DNA from 4 places in the Pseudoalteromonas sp. SIMBA_162 genome. Region 2 is predicted to be linked to each of the others. Evidence: predicted binding sites of a transcription regulator. Region 2 holds the regulator's gene; each other region holds the start of a gene.
The links. Region 2 encodes MetJ, which represses methionine synthesis genes. Its sites were predicted from a motif close to TAGACGTCTAGACGTCTA; they were not measured.

Region 1 (4,525 bases), on a different contig from region 2:
ACTAGTTCAGAAAGTAGATAGTTATTGCAGTGTTGCTTTTTCTATTTCAGATAACGGCATTGGGATGACCCAAGCACAAGTTGACTCACTATTTAAACCTTTTACTCAGGCTGACGTATCGACAACCCGAAAGTTTGGTGGAACGGGGCTTGGTTTGGTAATAAGCAAAACATTGGTCGAACTAATGCAGGGCGATATTACAGTAAACAGCAAATTAAATAAGGGGAGCTGCTTTAGTTTTACTATTCCACTAAATTATTCGACTAAGCAAAATGAGTTTGACATTTCACATATTAGAGCCAAGCGAGCACTTGTTATTGAGAGTTCAGATAGTCAGTTAACATCATTACAAACGCTGCTTTTAGGTTTTGAAGTAAAATTTGACACTGTAAATAACATCAACCAAGTATTAGACCGGCTAGGTATGCTACATGATTACGATTTTATATTTATAGATTGGCGAACGTTAAATTTAAATCATGATAGTGCTGCGCAGTCTTTGCGCAATAAGCTTAAATTAAATGCAAAAAAGCTAATTGTAATAGCGCCTTGTGAAAATAAAGCGCTAAACGAAAGCCTACTAGGGTTTGGTAATAACACTTATAAAATACTTATAAAACCAATAATTAAAAGTACTTTGCATAACGTGCTTTTACAAATTATGCATATAAAAACACTGAAAAAACCAGAATCGCAAGAGAGCTTAAATACACAAAACACACTACAAAAACTGCAAGGCATTCATATTTTATTGGTTGAAGATAACCCGCTCAATCAACAAGTAGCAACACAAATACTGCGTAAAAATGGCTTGATTGTTGATATTGCTAACGATGGCCTTGAGGCATTAGATGCGCTAAAACATAAAACTTACGATGGTGTGTTAATGGACTGCCAAATGCCTAGAATGGATGGTTATACGGCAGCCATAGAAATAAAAAAACAAGCAAAGTTTAAAAATTTACCCATCATTGCAATGACTGCTAATACAAGAGAAACCGATTTATTAAAGGCGCAAGACTGCGGTATGAATGGCTATATTTCAAAGCCCATTAAGGTTGAAAGTATGTTTGAAGTAATAGCAAAGTGGGTGTGTATTTAATTTTTTTGAGTTGTTTACTAAGTAAGCTGGTGAGATAAAAAAGGCAAGCATTAGCTTGCCAAGAAGGGTGTAAATTAGTTTAACTTTACGCTATTTGTTTCTCAGCTAGGTTGAGCTCCATAGTTGCTTTTAATAAACGGTATAGGTTAATTGATGCGTCAATTTCTTCTTTACGGTTTGTTAAGCTTTCAATGTTTAAACCCAGTGGCACGTCTAGGTGTGCACAGCTTTTTAAAATTGAATCGAGATTTTCGCGGCAAATACGCACCGATTCACTCAAGGTGTTGTCGGCGTCAAGCATGCGCCATTTGGTCGCCTCAGGAACAGAAATCCCTAGCCATTGCATGAACTCTAAGGTTTTTTCTCCGCCACACGGCGTAAACGTTAGTATAATACGTTTTGGTGCAACGCCTTGTGCTTTGCAAGTACGCGCGTAACTTGTTATTAAATCAATAGTAGCTTGAGCATTATAAACCGCTTGCGATATAAAAAATTGGCAACCTTGTGTTGTTTTTTCTATTAAGCGCTCGTGTTCATTGCGCTTGCTTGCATGTCGCTCTGCAATGGTTACGCCTCCTAAAAAGAAGTCATCACTTTGCTCAGCTAATGTTTTATAAGCGTCAGGTAGGCTTAGTTTAATATCACCTTCCGACGATGGGCTGCCCACTAAAACGACATTTTTTAAATCAAACTCGTTTTTAGTTTCATCTAGCCACTCTTTAAATTCAGCCTCACCGCGTTGCGCTACGCTTTTGTAGGTAATTACATCTAGGCGTGATAAGTCTTTTAGCAACTTACTGTACTCACGCGGATCAACCGTTTGTTTAAATGGAAACGGACGAGCCTGATTAGTACGGCTACTCTCATCTTGAATATCGTAAATTACAACACCGTCGTATTCAATTTCGTGTAAGCGGCCTAATAGTTTTTCTGCAATGGTTTTTAACTGCGCTTTATCAGTGCCTATTTTGGGTGGCGTTGTGCCAATAAGATAAACACCTTGATTAGTGTCCTCAATTTTCTCTTGAAGTGATAAAGCCATAATCCTCATTCCAGCTCAATGGTTGATAGATTTAATATAGCAGCCATTTAGACGTCTAGATAGATTTTTTAAGTGAAAGTTTTTCAAGCAACGTGAGGATTATTCATACAAAGGAGTTCCTAAATTAAGTGCATGACACAGTTGTTTACATAATAAAGCGACTGAGGGCTCTTATATTCATTGGCTTTGGGGCATAATTAGTATTGAAATTGTAAATATTTTGACAACAACTTTGCTCAATTTACTAAAGGACAATTATGAAATTTAAATTATTAGCAACAAGCCTTGCGGTATCACTCGCTTTAACTGGCTGTGCAATGCAAAAAAATGAAACAACACAAGCAGCAAAACAAGAACAAATAAAAAAAACTGACGACCGTGTTTTTTCACAAGATTACTTAATTGAAGAGCTTGAGAATGGCTTACGTGTAATGGTTGTAAAAACGGATTACCCTGATGTCGTTTCGTTGCAAATCCCCGTTTCTGTTGGCTCGCGTAATGAAGTAGAGGCAGGCAAAACTGGTTTTGCTCATTTTTTTGAACATATGGTATTTAAAGGCTCTAAAAAATTTCCGCAAGACGAATACACCGCCATATTCAAAAATGCAGGGGTTGATAACCGTGCATACACTACCAACGATTACACTAACTACCATTTAAACTTTTCAAAGCAGCACCTTGATAAAGTACTTGAGATTGAAGCTGATATTTTCCAAAACTTAACCTATACCGAAGAGCAATTTAGAACCGAAGCATTGACGGTAAAAGGTGAGTACTTAAAAAATAACGCCAGTCCAATTCGTAAGTTGTTAAGTGCTGTGCGTGCAGAGGCTTTTGAAAAGCATACTTACAAACACACCACAATGGGCTTTTTTGAAGACATAGAAGCCATGCCAGACCAAATGGCTTACGGTAAAGAGTTTTTTGATAAGTTTTATAAGCCAGAATATGTATCGCTAGTTATTGTGGGTGATGTTGACCCAAAAGCCACAATGGCAATGGTTAAAAAACACTGGGGTGGTTGGGAAAAAGGCAATTACGTTGCCGATATTAAAGCTGAGCCAAAACAGCAAGCTCCTAAATATTTGCATGAACAGAATAAAGCCTTGCCGGGGCATTGGCTATTGGTATCGTATAAGGGTGCTGCGTGGGAACCCGCTAAAAAAGACAGAGCTGCACTTGATTTAATCTCGCAGCTTTATTTTTCAAGTAACTCAGATTTATATCAAGAGCTCGTTGTTGATAAACAAATAGCGAGTCAAATGTTTACTTATAATCCAGAAACCAAAGATCCAGGCTTACTGCATGTATTTGTAAAAGTAGAAAACGCTGATGATTTAGCAAAAGCGCGTGATGCAATTAACCGCACTTATGCAAAAGCCAGAACAGAATTGGTCGATGCACAAAAATTAAGTGACTTAAAGTCTAACCTTAAATATGGCTTTATTAATGGTTTAGATTCTTCGCAAGCAATTGCATCAACGCTTGCAAGTTACATGCATTTTGAACGCGATCCTGAGGTTATTAACCAGCTTTATAAATCAGCCGACAACATCACAGCAGAAGATATTAAAGCGGTTGCTAATAAATACTTTGTAGATAACACGCGTACTACTGTAACTATGTCGGCACTTGATAAAGCACCGGGGTTTGCAGAAGAGGCGAGTTTAAGTGCAGTAGTTGCAAAACTTGAACAAGCCCCAGAGGCACCTGTATTTAAAGTGCTTGATAAAACCAATAGCTCGCCGCTGATTGATGTAAACTTTTTATTTAATACAGGGGCAGCTGCTGATCCTCAAGGTAAAAAAGGTGTAGCTGCGCTTACCGCCGCAATGCTTGCTCAAGGTGGGTCGCAAAGCACCAGCTACAAAGAAATTCAAAAAGCGCTTTATCCGCTTGCAGGTAGTTTTGGTTACCAGATTGACAAAGAAATGCTGTCGTTCCAAGGGCGTATTCATAAAGATAACGCTGAAACTTGGTATGCACTTGTAAGCGAACAATTACTTAACCCAGGCTTTAGAGACGATGACTTTAAACGCCTTAAAAAAGAAATGATCGACGGTATTAAGTCAGGATTAAAAGCATCTAACGATGAAGAGCTAGGTAAAGAAGTACTCTACAGCACGCTTTACAAAGGCCACCCATACGAAAGCTACAACTACGGTGATATTTCTGATTTAGAAGCATTAACGCTTGATGATGTAAAAGCATTTTACAATTCAGAGCTTACTCAATCTAAACTAACACTGGGTTTAATTGGCGCCGTGCCAAACGCGCTTAAAGCAAATATTATGAGCGATTTAGCAACCTTACCTAAAGGCGAGCAAAGCCGTTTAAGTATTCCTGATGCGCCAGAGCTTAAAGGCCATCATGCAACGATT
Region 2 (4,525 bases):
ATAAAATCCGCGACCAACAAATTTGTTTTAACGACGTATGGTGCCAGACTTCGGGTTTGGAGAGCGATGCGGCCTTAACTAGAGGTTTCTATGAAAGAAGGTATTCACCCTAAGTACGAAGTAATTTCTGCAACTTGTTCATGCGGCAATAAATTCGAAACAAGCTCTACTCTATGTAAAGACATTCACCTTGACGTATGTTCAGCGTGTCACCCTTTTTACACTGGTAAGCAAAAAGTTTTAGACACTGGCGGACGTGTTGATCGTTTCAACAAGCGTTTCGGTGCACTTGGTAGCAAGAAGTAATTTTTGCTGTCTCGTTAAATTAAGCACCTTAGGGTGCTTTTTTTATGCTTTTAATTTAGTTATACCAATTTAATAGTAATAACGTTTCGATTTAAAAAATTAAGTGTTACACGAACGGCGTCAATATTTTTTAATATAGGACAACTAAATAACAAATTATTTAGCTTATTGCTCGATTTTCATATTCCCCTGCTATGCATAACTATTTCCTGTTCTTATTCTGAATATGCATAAACCTTTACAGACAAACCGCAAATTATTCTCTATATTTTTAATTAGTTCATTTTTTAACTAAGTGGTTAAATGCAGCTAACGTGAAGTTATATGTTTTTAAAGTATGTGAATAAGCCTATTTTTGCTTATTTTTATAGGACTTTATTAAGATATTTTATAAAAAATAATGAAAGAACAATTGTGCCTTTAGAATCCGTTATTGGATGAATTTTTATTTATAAAGTGTCGATATAATTTACAAAAGTTATTGAAAAACCTCTTAAAATTAATCGAACTAGCATATAACAGGATAGACCTGATATTGCTTGGAATTTAAAAATAATAAGGGTATCGTAGCCTAAACTTCACCTCTCACTTTTACTTTAATTGCAGGATACAATCGCGTTATGTCAGACTTTCGTGAACAAGCACTACACTATCATTCGCACCCCGTTCCAGGAAAAATTAGCATTGAACTAACAAAGCCTGCTGAAACGGTAAAAGATCTCGCATTAGCATATAGCCCAGGAGTTGCAGAACCCGTACGTGAAATCGCTGCAGACCCTGCAAACGCTTATAAATACACAGGTAAAGGGAATATGGTTGCGGTTATCACTAATGGTACTGCAATTTTAGGCTTAGGTAATTTAGGCCCACTTGCTTCAAAACCTGTAATGGAAGGTAAGGCGTTACTGTTTAAGCGATTTGCTGGCCTTGATTCTATTGATATCGAAGTGAAACACCGCACTACTGAAGACTTTATTAATACAGTTGCTAATATTGCCGACACGTTTGGCGGAATTAACCTTGAAGATATTAAGGCGCCAGAGTGTTTTGAAATAGAAAAAGCATTGATTGAGCGCTGCAGTATCCCGATATTTCATGATGATCAGCACGGTACTGCCATTGTAACTGCTGCGGGTATGTTGAACGCGCTTGAGGTGCAAGGCAAGTCTATCGAAAATGCGACTATTGTGTGTTTGGGTGCTGGTGCTGCTGCGGTTGCTTGTATGGAGCTGTTAATTAAGTGTGGTGCTTTGCGCGAGCACATTTATATGCTTGACCGTAAAGGTGTTATTCATACTCGTCGTGATGACTTAAATGAATACAAAAAACTTTTTGCTAACAATACAGACAAGCGCACGTTGCAAGATGTTATTGAAGATGCAGATGTATTTGTTGGTGTATCGGGGCCTAATTTATTAGCTGCCGATGATTTAAAACTAATGGCAGAAAAACCAGTTGTGTTTGCTTGTTCAAACCCAGATCCAGAAATTGATCCTGCACTGGCTCATTCTGCTCGAAACGATCTAATTATGGCAACGGGTCGATCAGATTACCCTAACCAAGTTAATAATGTTCTGTGTTTTCCGTTTATATTCCGCGGTGCTCTTGATGTACGCGCCAGTGCAATAAATGATGAAATGAAAATTGCAGCTGTAGAAGCGATTAGAAGTATTGCCAAAGAGCCTGTACCTGCTGAAGTACTGACGGCTGCGGGTGTTGACAAGCTGGAGTTTGGTGATAAGTATATTATTCCAAAACCAATGGATCCTCGTTTATTACCACGCATTGCAAAAGCGGTTGCAATAGCTGCTGTAGAGTCAGGTGTTGCACAAATTGATTTACCAGAAAACTATATGGAATAACGACTAAGTTGTAATTTAGACACAAAAAAACCTCAATTAATTGAGGTTTTTTTGTGTCTAAATTACGTTTAGTCTTCGTTTAAAACAGGCACTTCTAGCCCCATTTCTTGCATTATTTTTTTCACTTCTTCAGGCACTTTTTCGGCGTTATCCTTACGTAAGTCGTCGTCGTTAGGCAAAGGTTGACCGGTAAATGCATGTAAAAATGCTTCACAAAGTAATTCACTATTTGTTGCATGACGTAAGTTATTAATTTGACGACGCGTGCGTTCGTCCGTTAATACCTTTAATACATTTAGTGGGATTGAAACGGTAATTTTTTTTACTTGTTCTGATTTTTTCCCGTGTTCTGCGTATGGGTGAATATACTCACCATTCCATTTAGCCATAAGATGTATCGTCGCCTCAGATTAATAATTGCTCATATGCACTACAATGCATATGAATATGCGTGAAATTCTATCTATTTAAAAAAGATAGTCAAATACTAGTTGTTTAGCCATCTGGAGCTTTAAATGTTTTGACATCTTTAATAAGATAAATTACTCTTTTAGACGTCTAAACATCCAAATTAAATAGGTGACGAATATGAGCGAAAAAAATAAAGCAACCATTGCAGTAAGAAGTGGTGTTGAAGCAGACAAACATCATGGCGCAGTTGTCGCACCTATTTACTTATCAACCACCTATTCGTTTGCCGACTTTGATACAAAGCGTCAATACGATTACGGGCGAAGTGGTAACCCCAATCGTGATATTTTAGCCGAAACCTTGGCTGAGCTTGAAGGTGGCGCACGCGGTATTATTACTGCTACGGGTATGTCTGCCGTTCACTTGGCTACGCAAATCCTGAATCATGACGATACGTTAGTGATCCCACATGATTGTTACGGCGGAAGCTATCGTTTATTTACTTCACTGCAAAAGCGCGGTTTGCTCAAGCTAGAAGTTTTAGATTTAACACAAGCACAAAGTTTAGATAAAATTTTAGCAATTAAACCTAAGCTAATTTGGATAGAAACACCAAGTAACCCATTACTACGCTTAACTGATATTAAAGCAATAACCGATGTTGCTAAGCAGTGCGGTGCTTTAGTCGCTGCCGATAACACATTTTTATCACCAGCATTACAAAACCCTATTAAATTTGGTGTTGATATAGTTGTACATTCCACCACCAAGTACATTAATGGTCATTCAGATGTAGTGGGCGGTGCGGTGATTGCTGCTTCACAAGAGCTGGGCGATGAACTGGCATGGTGGGCAAATAATATAGGTATTACAGGTGCGCCATTTGATAGTTATTTAACATTGCGCGGGTTGCGAACACTAAATGTGCGTTTAAAGCAGCATCAAGAAAATGCATTAGCGATTGCTAAATATTTAGAAAAATCGGAATTTGTTCGCCAAGTTTATTACCCTGGTCTTGAATCACACCCACAGCATGAATTAGCCAAAGCGCAGCAACTAGGCTTTGGTGGCATGGTGAGTTTTGATATTAAAGGTGACATAAACGATGCTGCGGCGTTTTTAACCAGCTTACGTGACTTTAGCTTGGCAGAGTCTTTGGGAGGAGTAGAGAGCCTAATATGCCATCCTGCAACCATGACCCATGCTGGCATGGAGCCTAAAGCTCGTCTTGATGCGGGAGTGGGCGATACACTTATTCGAGTTTCAGTAGGTATAGAAGATATAAACGACTTATTAGCTGATTTAGAGCGCGTGTTTCAGCTTGTAAAGCCTGGCAGTAAAGCAAATTTAAACAAAGGAGCTGGCGGTGACATTAAATTAAGTGCCGCTCATCCAGCGCTTTGGTGAACAATATGACACAAACAGTACATAAATTTGGTGGTTCAAGCCTTAGTTCGGCTCAACGGTATGAGCGGGTTGCGAGTATTATTTTAGAGCATACTCAGCCGGGCGATTGTGTTGTTGTATCTGCGGCGGGAAAAACAACCGATACTTTGGTGAAGTTATGGCAAAGCTATCAGCAACAAGATACGCATGTCGTTGCTGATATATTGCTGCAATTAAATAATCATCAAACTGATTTAATCACACAGTTACTCCATGCAGATCTTAAGCGAACTGCTTTAACGCGTTTGCATAGTGAACTAACAGCGATTAGTGAATTGATAAAAAACCAAGGCTTGGAAGAGGCTCCCTTGCTTGCTTATGGTGAGGTCTGGTCTGCACGCTTATTGGCGCTTTACCTTACGCAATTAAATATTAATGCTTGTGACCTTGATGCTCGAACACTTTTTACATTAAATAATGGGCAATTGTTACATACCCAAAATGCGCAGCAATGTGCGAAGTTTATAACCCCAGACTACATTAATGTTGTCACAGGCTTT
Region 3 (4,525 bases), on a different contig from region 2:
ACTTAACATTTTAAATAGTGTAGATTTACCCGCGCCGTTGGCACCAATAATGCCCACAATAGCGCCTTTAGGCATGGTAAAGCTTAAGTCGTCTATTAATACGCGGTCGCCAAAGCTTTTACGTAAGTTAGTCACTTCTAATACTTGGTCGCCTAAACGTGGGCCAGGTGGAATAAATAGCTCGTTTGTTTCGTTACGTTTTTGGTAATCTGATTGTTGTAGCTCGCTAAACTGCGCCATACGAGCTTTAGACTTAGCCTGACGACCTTTAGGGTTTGAACGCACCCATTCAAGTTCTTGCGCAATTGATTTTTGACGTGCTTTTTCAGATTTTTGTTCTTGCTGCAAGCGCGCGTCTTTTTGTTCAAGCCAAGAAGAGTAGTTACCTTCCCATGGAATACCTTCACCACGGTCAAGCTCTAATATCCAGCCAGCAACATTATCAAGGAAGTAACGGTCATGCGTTACTGCCACAACAGTACCTTCGTAATCATGTAAGAAGCGCTCTAACCATGCAACCGACTCTGCATCCAAGTGGTTAGTTGGTTCATCAAGAATAAGCATGTCTGGTTTTTCGAGTAACAAACGACAAATAGCAACACGGCGGCGTTCACCACCTGAAAGGTGCTCAATTTTAGCATCCCACTCAGGTAAGCGAAGTGCATCGGCAGCGCGCTCTAGTACGTTATCGATATTATGGCCATCGTGCGCTTGAATAACTGCTTCTAATTCACCTTGTTCTTTAGCCAGTGCGTCAAAGTCAGCACCTTCCATTGCGTACTCGTTGTACACCTCGTCAAGGCGATTAAGGGCGTGTTTTACCTCGCCAACAGCTTCTTCAACTATTTCTCGTACTGTTTTGCTTTCGTCTAGTACTGGCTCTTGTGGTAAGTAACCAATTTTAGTACCAGGCTGAGGACGTGCCTCACCTTCAAAGTCTTGGTCAACACCGGCCATAATACGTAGCAATGATGATTTACCAGAACCATTTAAACCAAGCACACCAATTTTGGCGCCAGGAAAAAAGTGCAACGAAATATCTTTTAAAATTGTACGCTTAGGCGGCACAACTTTAGATACTCGACTCATCGAGAAAATAAACTTATCAGGTAAAACCATGGAGGAAAGCCTTCAAATAATAAAAAAATTTTAATGTTGTATTGTAGTTGTTGAGAGGTGAAACAGTCAACGAATGGCGGGTGGGAATATATCTTTATCGTTTTATCTCGTTAAATGTATAGTTTTATTTGGGTGTGCTAACGTATTTAAACCATAGTAAAAATAAGAAAAACCCATGACTATACAAAAAGTAATAACAATGTTGGCTTTACTTACGTTATTTACCACAAACCCCAAAGCTAACGCAGTCGATTCTCCTTGGCCCGAAATAAGAAAACAAAGAATAAATAAACTCCTGCCAAACGCTTTAAAAGCAGCTAAGGTAGATGCTTGGCTTATTGTTTGTAGAGAAAATAACAACGACCCATTGGCTGACCATATTGGCTGTGAAAACGCAGGTTCGCCAGCGGCATATTTATTTTATTTTAATAAAGGGGCGTTTCATTCGGTAGCCTACTCACCTTCAAGCGAAGCAAAAGCACTCGACGAGCTAAACATACATGAAAAAGTGATCTCGGTGCCACGCAGTGTGTCTGCGTTAAAATACGCGGCTGAGTTTATAAAAAAACAACCCTTTGAGCGTATAGCAATAAATGTCTCTGATCTTAATGCACAGGCAGATGGGTTATCGCACTCGCAATACAAGCAATTAGCTAACTTATTAGGCGCAAAGCAAACAGCAAAGCTCGTATCTTCCGAAGAAGTTGTTTATCAATGGCTTTCAATTAAGTTACCTGCTGAAGTTGAAATAATGAAAGAGGCCGCAATGCTTTCAGCAACGTGGCAAATAGAGGCTTATAAAACTATTATTCCGGGTAAAACCACCGATGCCGATGTAGCTAAATTTTTAAAAGCTAAAATGAAAGCACAAGGTGTAACCGATGCATGGGCTGCCGATCAAAATCCTAACGTAAATTCAGGTCCCGATCGCGGGCATTCGCATTCTACAAATAAAGTCATTATGCCGGGCGACGTAATTCAAATTGATTTTGGCGTAAAGCTCTACAATCGCTGGGTAAGTGACATTCAGCGTTTTGCTTATGTACTTAAAGAAGGGGAAACCTCTGCACCAGCCAACATTCAGCAATATTGGATTAATGCCCGAGATAGCGGTTTTGCCGCATTTAATGCAATGAAACCCGGCGTAAGGGGTATAGACGTGGATCAAGCTCAAACCGTATTAATGAATAAATACAACTCAGAGCCTGTGCCATGGAGTACCGGCCACCCAGTAGGGTATGTTGCACACGATACCGGGCCCAATTTAGGTGGCTCTCGCAGTGCCCAAGTAAGGCCTGCTGCTCATCGTAAACTTAAAGAAGGAATGGTGTTTGCTTTTGATGGCTTTTTTAGTTGGCCTTTAAACAACACCGAGTTTAAAACCATTTCTGTTGAAGAAATGGCTGTAATTACCAAAAACGGCGCTGAGTATTTAATTCCCCCTCAGCAAAATTTAATATTAGTGAGCAATAATTAGTTCATTATTTTAAATGCAGTGAGTTAAGCCTCTTTTTAAGGGGGTGACTCATTGCTTGCCACATACTTAAGTAATAATGAATAAATTTCATTTAGACATCTATACATCTAGAGGTTGATATTTTTTGCTTTCAGTTCATAATTAGCACAAGTTTTTATGAGTAGGAGTTAAAAATATGCCAATTACCGTAAAGGATGAGCTTCCAGCAATTGCACGTTTGCGCCAAGAAAACGTATTCGTAATGCCAAAAAGCCGTGCAAAAACGCAAGAAATCCGCCCAATGCGTTTGGCTATATTAAACTTAATGCCTAATAAAGTAGAAACCGAAGTACAGTTTATTCGCTTACTTGCAAATTCTCCTTTGCAAGTAAACGTAGAGCTGCTGCGCCTAGACACTCACCGTAGTAGTAATAACTCAGAAGAACACCTAGATACCTTTTATCGCTATTTTTCAGAGGTAAAAAATAACAATTACGATGCGCTTATTGTTACAGGCGCACCGCTTGCGCATTTAGAGTATGAAGATGTTGCCTACTGGGAAGAGCTTAAAGTCATTATTGATTGGGCAGAGCAGCACGTTACCTCTACGTTGTTTTCGTGTTGGGCGGCTCATGCAGCGCTATTCCATAGCTACAATTTAAAGCGCGACTTAAAACCCAATAAGCTGTGTGGTGTATTTACTCATCAATGCCACTTTAAACACGGGGCATTAACCCGCGGTTTTGATGATACCTTTTTAGTACCACACTCACGTTATGGGCACATTGATATAAAAAAAATAAATGCGTGTGACGATCTCGTTGTATTAGCAGGCTCTGAACGAGTGGGTGCTTACTTATTAAAAAACAAATCGGGTAGCCAAGTATTTATAACAGGCCACCCAGAATACGATGCCGACACCCTAAAAGGGGAGTACGAGCGTGATTTACAAAAAAGCCCAGATGCGCCAAAACCTGAAAACTATTTTCCCGATGATGATGCAAGCAAGCAACCGTCAAAAACGTGGCAAAGCCATGCTTTTTTACTTTTTTCGAACTGGTTAAATTACTACGTGTATCAAACCACACCGTATGATATTAATTTAGTTAGCCAAGATGTGAGGACTAACAACTATGCCGAATAATACAGCCGCCAACAAACAAGCCGAACTAAGTGAAGCGCTTAAAGAGCGTATTTTAATTTTAGACGGCGCTATGGGCACTATGATCCAAACTCATAAACTTGAAGAAGAAGACTACCGAGGCGAGCGTTTTAAAGATTGGCACGTACTAATTAAAGGTAATAACGATTTATTAAGCCTCACCAAACCCGAGCTAATAACCGATATACATCGCGGCTTTTTAACTGCCGGTGCAGATATTATTGAAACCAATACCTTTAACTCAACCACTATTTCGATGGAAGATTACGACATGGCAAGTATAAGCCGTGAGGTAAACTTAGAGTCGGCCAAACTTGCGCGCTCAATATGTGACGAGTTCACCGCTAAAAATCCAGAAAAACCACGCTATGTAGCGGGTGTTTTAGGGCCAACATCTAAAACCTGTTCTATCTCGCCAGATGTAAACGACCCAGGTTACCGTAACGTAACGTTTGATAAGCTGGTTACTGCGTATGTAGAGTCTACCCTTGCATTAATGGAAGGTGGCGCTGATTTAATACTTATTGAAACCATATTTGACACCCTAAATGCAAAAGCAGCCTCATTCGCAGTAGAAGAAGCATTTGAGCAAGCCGGGCGCACACTGCCCGTAATGATCTCAGGCACAATTACCGACGCCTCAGGGCGTACGCTTTCGGGGCAAACAACCGAAGCATTTTATAATTCTATTCGCCATATTAAGCCTATTTCAATTGGCCTTAACTGTGCCCTTGGGCCAGATTTACTGCGCCAATACGTAGAGGAACTTTCGCGCGTATGCGAAACAT
Region 4 (4,525 bases), on a different contig from region 2:
AAATAGATCACTTAATTAAGCGGATTGGTATAAGATGAAGTTGTTTCATATATGGGCATAAAAAAACCCGCACATTGGCGGGTTTTTAAGTTACTTAACTTATTTAATCAAAAACGATTAAAAAAGTGCGTTTGCTTTACTTACAATGTTTTCAACCGTAAAGCCAAAGTGCTCAAACAACTCGTTAGCTGGTGCAGACTCACCAAAGGTGGTCATACCGACTACGGCGCCATTTAGGCCTACATACTTGTACCAATAATCAGCAATACCTGCCTCTACCGCTACGCGACGTGAAACGCTTGCTGGTAATACGCTTTCTTTGTACTCAGGCGATTGATCTTCGAATGCATCAGTACATGGCATAGATACAACACGTACCTTTTTACCTTGGCTGCGTAATTCAGTAGCTGAATCTTGTGCTAATTGCACCTCAGAACCGGTTGCAATAATAATTAGCTCTGGGTTGCCGTCACAGCTAAGGATGTAACCACCCTTTTTGACGTCGCTTAACTGTTGTGCGTCACGCGCCTGTTGCTCAAGACCTTGGCGTGTGAATATTAACGATGTAGGACCGTCTTTACGTTCAATAGCTTGTTGCCATGCAATTGCTGACTCAACTTGGTCACACGGGCGCCAGTTATAAAGGTTAGGCGTTAAACGCATGCTGGCAATTTGCTCTACTGGTTGGTGAGTTGGACCATCTTCACCTAAACCAATTGAATCGTGCGTGTATACAAAAATGCTTGGTTGCTTCATTAATGCAGCCATACGAACCGCATTGCGTGCGTATTCCATAAACATTAAGAACGTTGCACCGTAAGGAATAAAGCCTTTATGAAGTGCAATACCGTTCATAATTGCCGACATACCAAACTCACGCACACCGTAGTAAACGTAGTTACCACTTGCATCGTCCGCTGTTAGGCCTTTAGAGCCTTCCCAAATTGTTAAGTTTGAACCTGCTAAATCGGCAGAGCCGCCCATAAATTCTGGTAATAATGGACCAAATGCATTTAATGCATTTTGTGACGCTTTACGAGATGCTGGATTTGCCGGGTTTGCTTGTAACTGCTCAATATACGCTTGTGACTTTTCAGCCCAGTCGGCAGGTAAATCTGAATTTGTACGGCGTTTGTACTCAGCTGCAAGCTCTGGGAATGCTTTTGCATAGGCTGCAAACTTTTCGTCCCAGCTTGATTCAAGTTCTTGGCCTTTAGCTTTTCCATCCCACTGTGCGTAAATGTCTTCAGGGATTTCAAATGCATCACCCGTCCAACCTAAAAACTCACGCGATGCTTTAATTTCGTCATCGCCAAGTGGTGCACCGTGACAGTCGTGGCTACCCGATTTATTCGGTGAACCGTAACCAATAATTGTTTTACAACAAATTAGTGTTGGTTTATCAGTCACGCTTTTTGCTTCGCTAATTGCAGCACTTACTGCATCGCTGTCGTGGCCATCAACGTCACTAATTACGTGCCAGCCGTACGCTTTAAAACGTGCTGGTGTGTCATCGCTAAACCAACCTTCAACTTCACCATCAATAGAAATGCCGTTGTCATCCCAAAAAGCAACCAGCTTGCCAAGGCCTAATGTGCCGGCAAGCGAACAGGCTTCATGCGAAATGCCTTCCATTAAACAACCGTCGCCCATGAATGCATAGGTATGGTGATCAACAATGTCGTGACCTTCACGGTTAAATTGTGCCGCAAGCGCTTTTTCAGCAATTGCCATGCCTACCGCATTTGTGATCCCTTGGCCTAGTGGGCCCGTAGTGGTCTCGATACCTGGCGCATAACCGTATTCTGGGTGGCCTGGTGTTTTAGAGTGCATTTGACGGAAGTTTTTAATTTCGTCCAACGGTAAATCATAACCACTTAAGTGCAATAAAGAATAGATAAGCATTGAACCGTGGCCGTTTGACAGTATAAATCGATCTCGGTCTGCCCACTCTGGATTTGATGGATTATGTTTTAGATAATCGCGCCATAATACTTCTGCGATATCAGCCATGCCCATAGGGGCTCCAGGGTGACCAGATTTGGCCTTTTGTACTGCGTCCATTGACAAGACGCGAATAGCATTTGCAAGTTCTTTGCGAGATGGCATGAATTCTCCTACCTTATATATGTATTTGCGCGGGTATTTATGTGTTCGTTTATGTACTCAAGTTACAAGAGCACTTTTATTGCGACCATTCTTACTTATTGTGGGGGCTGTGTGCAATTAAAAACCCTATAAAAATGAGGTATTATGAATATTTTTTAAGACCATAATGTCATAACTAATTTAATTTAGACGTCTAGGCGTAAAAACACTATGCAAGGTGTTTCGTTTTAGATAAAATACGCCCCTTAATTTTTTAGCGCTAATACCGACGTTTGTGAAGCGCAATATTTGTGAGCATAATTACAATGGCAAAACATTTATTTACTTCTGAATCTGTTTCTGAAGGTCATCCGGATAAAATCGCCGACCAAATCTCTGATGCGGTTCTTGATGCTATCCTAGAGCAAGACTCTCATGCCCGCGTTGCGTGCGAAACATACGTGAAAACAGGTATGGTTATGGTTGGTGGTGAAATCACTACTAGCGCATGGGTTGATATAGAAGAAATTACGCGTAAAACAGTACGTGAAATTGGCTACACTCACTCAGACATGGGTTTTGATGCTGACTCGTGTGCAATTTTAAACACCATTGGTAAACAGTCTCCAGACATTAACCAAGGTGTTGACCGTACTAGCCCAGAAGAACAAGGCGCTGGTGACCAAGGCTTAATGTTTGGTTACGCATGTAACGAAACTGAAGTGTTAATGCCTGCACCTATTACGTATTCTCACCGTTTAGTTCAACGTCAAGCACAAGTACGTAAAAGCGGCGAGCTTAACTGGTTACGTCCAGATGCAAAATCTCAAGTTACTTTTGCATACGAAAACGGTAAGCCAGTAGGTATTGATGCGGTTGTTCTGTCAACTCAGCACAGCGAAGACATCTCTCAAAACGATTTAGTAGAAGCTGTGATGGAAACCATCATCAAGCCAGTACTTCCTGCTGAACTAATCACAAGCGCAACTAAGTTTTTTATTAACCCAACAGGCCGATTTGTAATTGGTGGTCCAATGGGTGACTGTGGTTTAACAGGTCGTAAAATCATTGTTGATACATACGGCGGTATGGCACGTCACGGTGGTGGTGCTTTCTCTGGTAAAGATCCATCAAAAGTTGACCGTTCAGCTGCATACGCTGCACGTTACGTGGCTAAAAACGTAGTGGCTGCTGGCCTTGCTGATAAGTGTGAATTACAAGTATCTTACGCAATAGGTGTTGCAGAGCCAACTTCTATTAGTGTTGAAACGTTTGGTACTGGTAAATTAGAAGAAGCACGTTTAATCGAATTAATTCGTGAACATTTTGACCTACGCCCTTACGGCTTAATTCAAATGCTTGATTTAGAGCGCCCTATCTACCTTCCTACTGCAGCTTACGGCCACTTTGGCCGTGACGAATTCCCATGGGAACGCACAGATAAAGCTGACGCACTTCGCGCAGCAGCGGGTCTTTAGGACTAAAGCAAAAAAACGGCCCTTTTAAGGGCCTTTTTTATAGCTAGCAATTATGTAACGCAACGCTAATTCATAGTTTAAAAAATAACTATTAATTGGTCCTCGAACTTTTTTATACTTTAGGTATATACTCATTTAATTATAAAGCTTTAGGGATATTTAAATGACCGATAACTTTCGCGTTATGTTTGCTGGACTCGCTGATAACGTTGACTCAAAAACAGCGTGTACAACACTGGCGGCAAAACTAAAAATCTCAGAAGAAAAAGTAGCCTTATTTTTTAAAGGTAAGCCTTTATTTGCGCCTAGCGATAAAAACAAAGCATTAAAACAAGCTAAGCTACTTGTTGGAATGGGTATTAAAAGTAAACTTCAAGCTGTATCGACAAATACTGAAAAAACCACTCAAACGGTAAGTGGTAGCCAGCGAGATGAGCGTATTTTTGACGCATTAGACTACATAACCAGCAGTTTAATCAGGCTAGAAGAAAAACTCGAAGACCTCGAGCAGCGCTTACCTGAAAACCAAACAAAAACCCCTGAAGTAGATGAAGACGAATGGCAAGACGAAGAGCTATTACTGGACGAGGAGCTAATAACTCAGCCTAAAAAACGCAGTAATGCATTGCTTTATTCGTTAATAGCTACGGTTGTTACGTTGCTTATTATACTTGCGGTGTACTTGGCGTTTCCTGCTTTATTTGCTTTTTAATTAGTTGGTAAGTTTGAAAAATGAGCGATTCACGCGCCCAAATAAGAAAATCTATTCGCGAATTACGTAATAATTTGTCTAATGAACAGCAAAATTTAGCATCTCAATCTTTAAGTATGAATTTTATTCAATACTTAAAAACAAAAAAAACAGCTAAAAATCAACATATCGCCATTTATTTAAGTAACGACGGAGAGCTTGATACCTCCTTGTTAATTAAAGAATTATGGAACTTAAATCACGTTAT

Region 1: R0J88_RS08370 (methylenetetrahydrofolate reductase) is a predicted target of MetJ. The motif match lies at 2,185-2,202, and genes of this name have one in related genera.
Region 3: metA (homoserine O-succinyltransferase MetA) is a predicted target of MetJ. The motif match lies at 2,689-2,706, and genes of this name have one in related genera.
Region 4: metK (methionine adenosyltransferase) is a predicted target of MetJ. The motif match lies at 2,296-2,313, and genes of this name have one in related genera.

Annotation. Positions count from the first base shown of each region.
Region 1 is NZ_JAWJBQ010000008.1:148,783-153,307, reverse strand. Features, by position in the region: gene R0J88_RS08375 (response regulator) at 1-1,102, shown strand, start outside; gene R0J88_RS08370 (methylenetetrahydrofolate reductase) at 1,188-2,144, opposite strand; gene R0J88_RS08365 (M16 family metallopeptidase) at 2,402-4,525, shown strand, end outside.
Region 2 is NZ_JAWJBQ010000011.1:61,899-66,423, forward strand. Features, by position in the region: gene rpmE (50S ribosomal protein L31) at 91-306, shown strand; gene R0J88_RS10005 (malic enzyme-like NAD(P)-binding protein) at 927-2,168, shown strand; gene metJ (met regulon transcriptional regulator MetJ) at 2,237-2,557, opposite strand; gene metB (cystathionine gamma-synthase) at 2,757-3,986, shown strand; gene metL (bifunctional aspartate kinase/homoserine dehydrogenase II) at 3,992-4,525, shown strand, end outside.
Region 3 is NZ_JAWJBQ010000003.1:118,183-122,707, reverse strand. Features, by position in the region: gene ettA (energy-dependent translational throttle protein EttA) at 1-1,119, opposite strand, end outside; gene R0J88_RS03350 (M24 family metallopeptidase) at 1,295-2,596, shown strand; gene metA (homoserine O-succinyltransferase MetA) at 2,772-3,719, shown strand; gene R0J88_RS03340 (homocysteine S-methyltransferase family protein) at 3,709-4,525, shown strand, end outside.
Region 4 is NZ_JAWJBQ010000008.1:116,278-120,802, forward strand. Features, by position in the region: gene tkt (transketolase) at 118-2,109, opposite strand; gene metK (methionine adenosyltransferase) at 2,415-3,566, shown strand; gene R0J88_RS08240 (hypothetical protein) at 3,730-4,278, shown strand; gene R0J88_RS08245 (5-formyltetrahydrofolate cyclo-ligase) at 4,299-4,525, shown strand, end outside.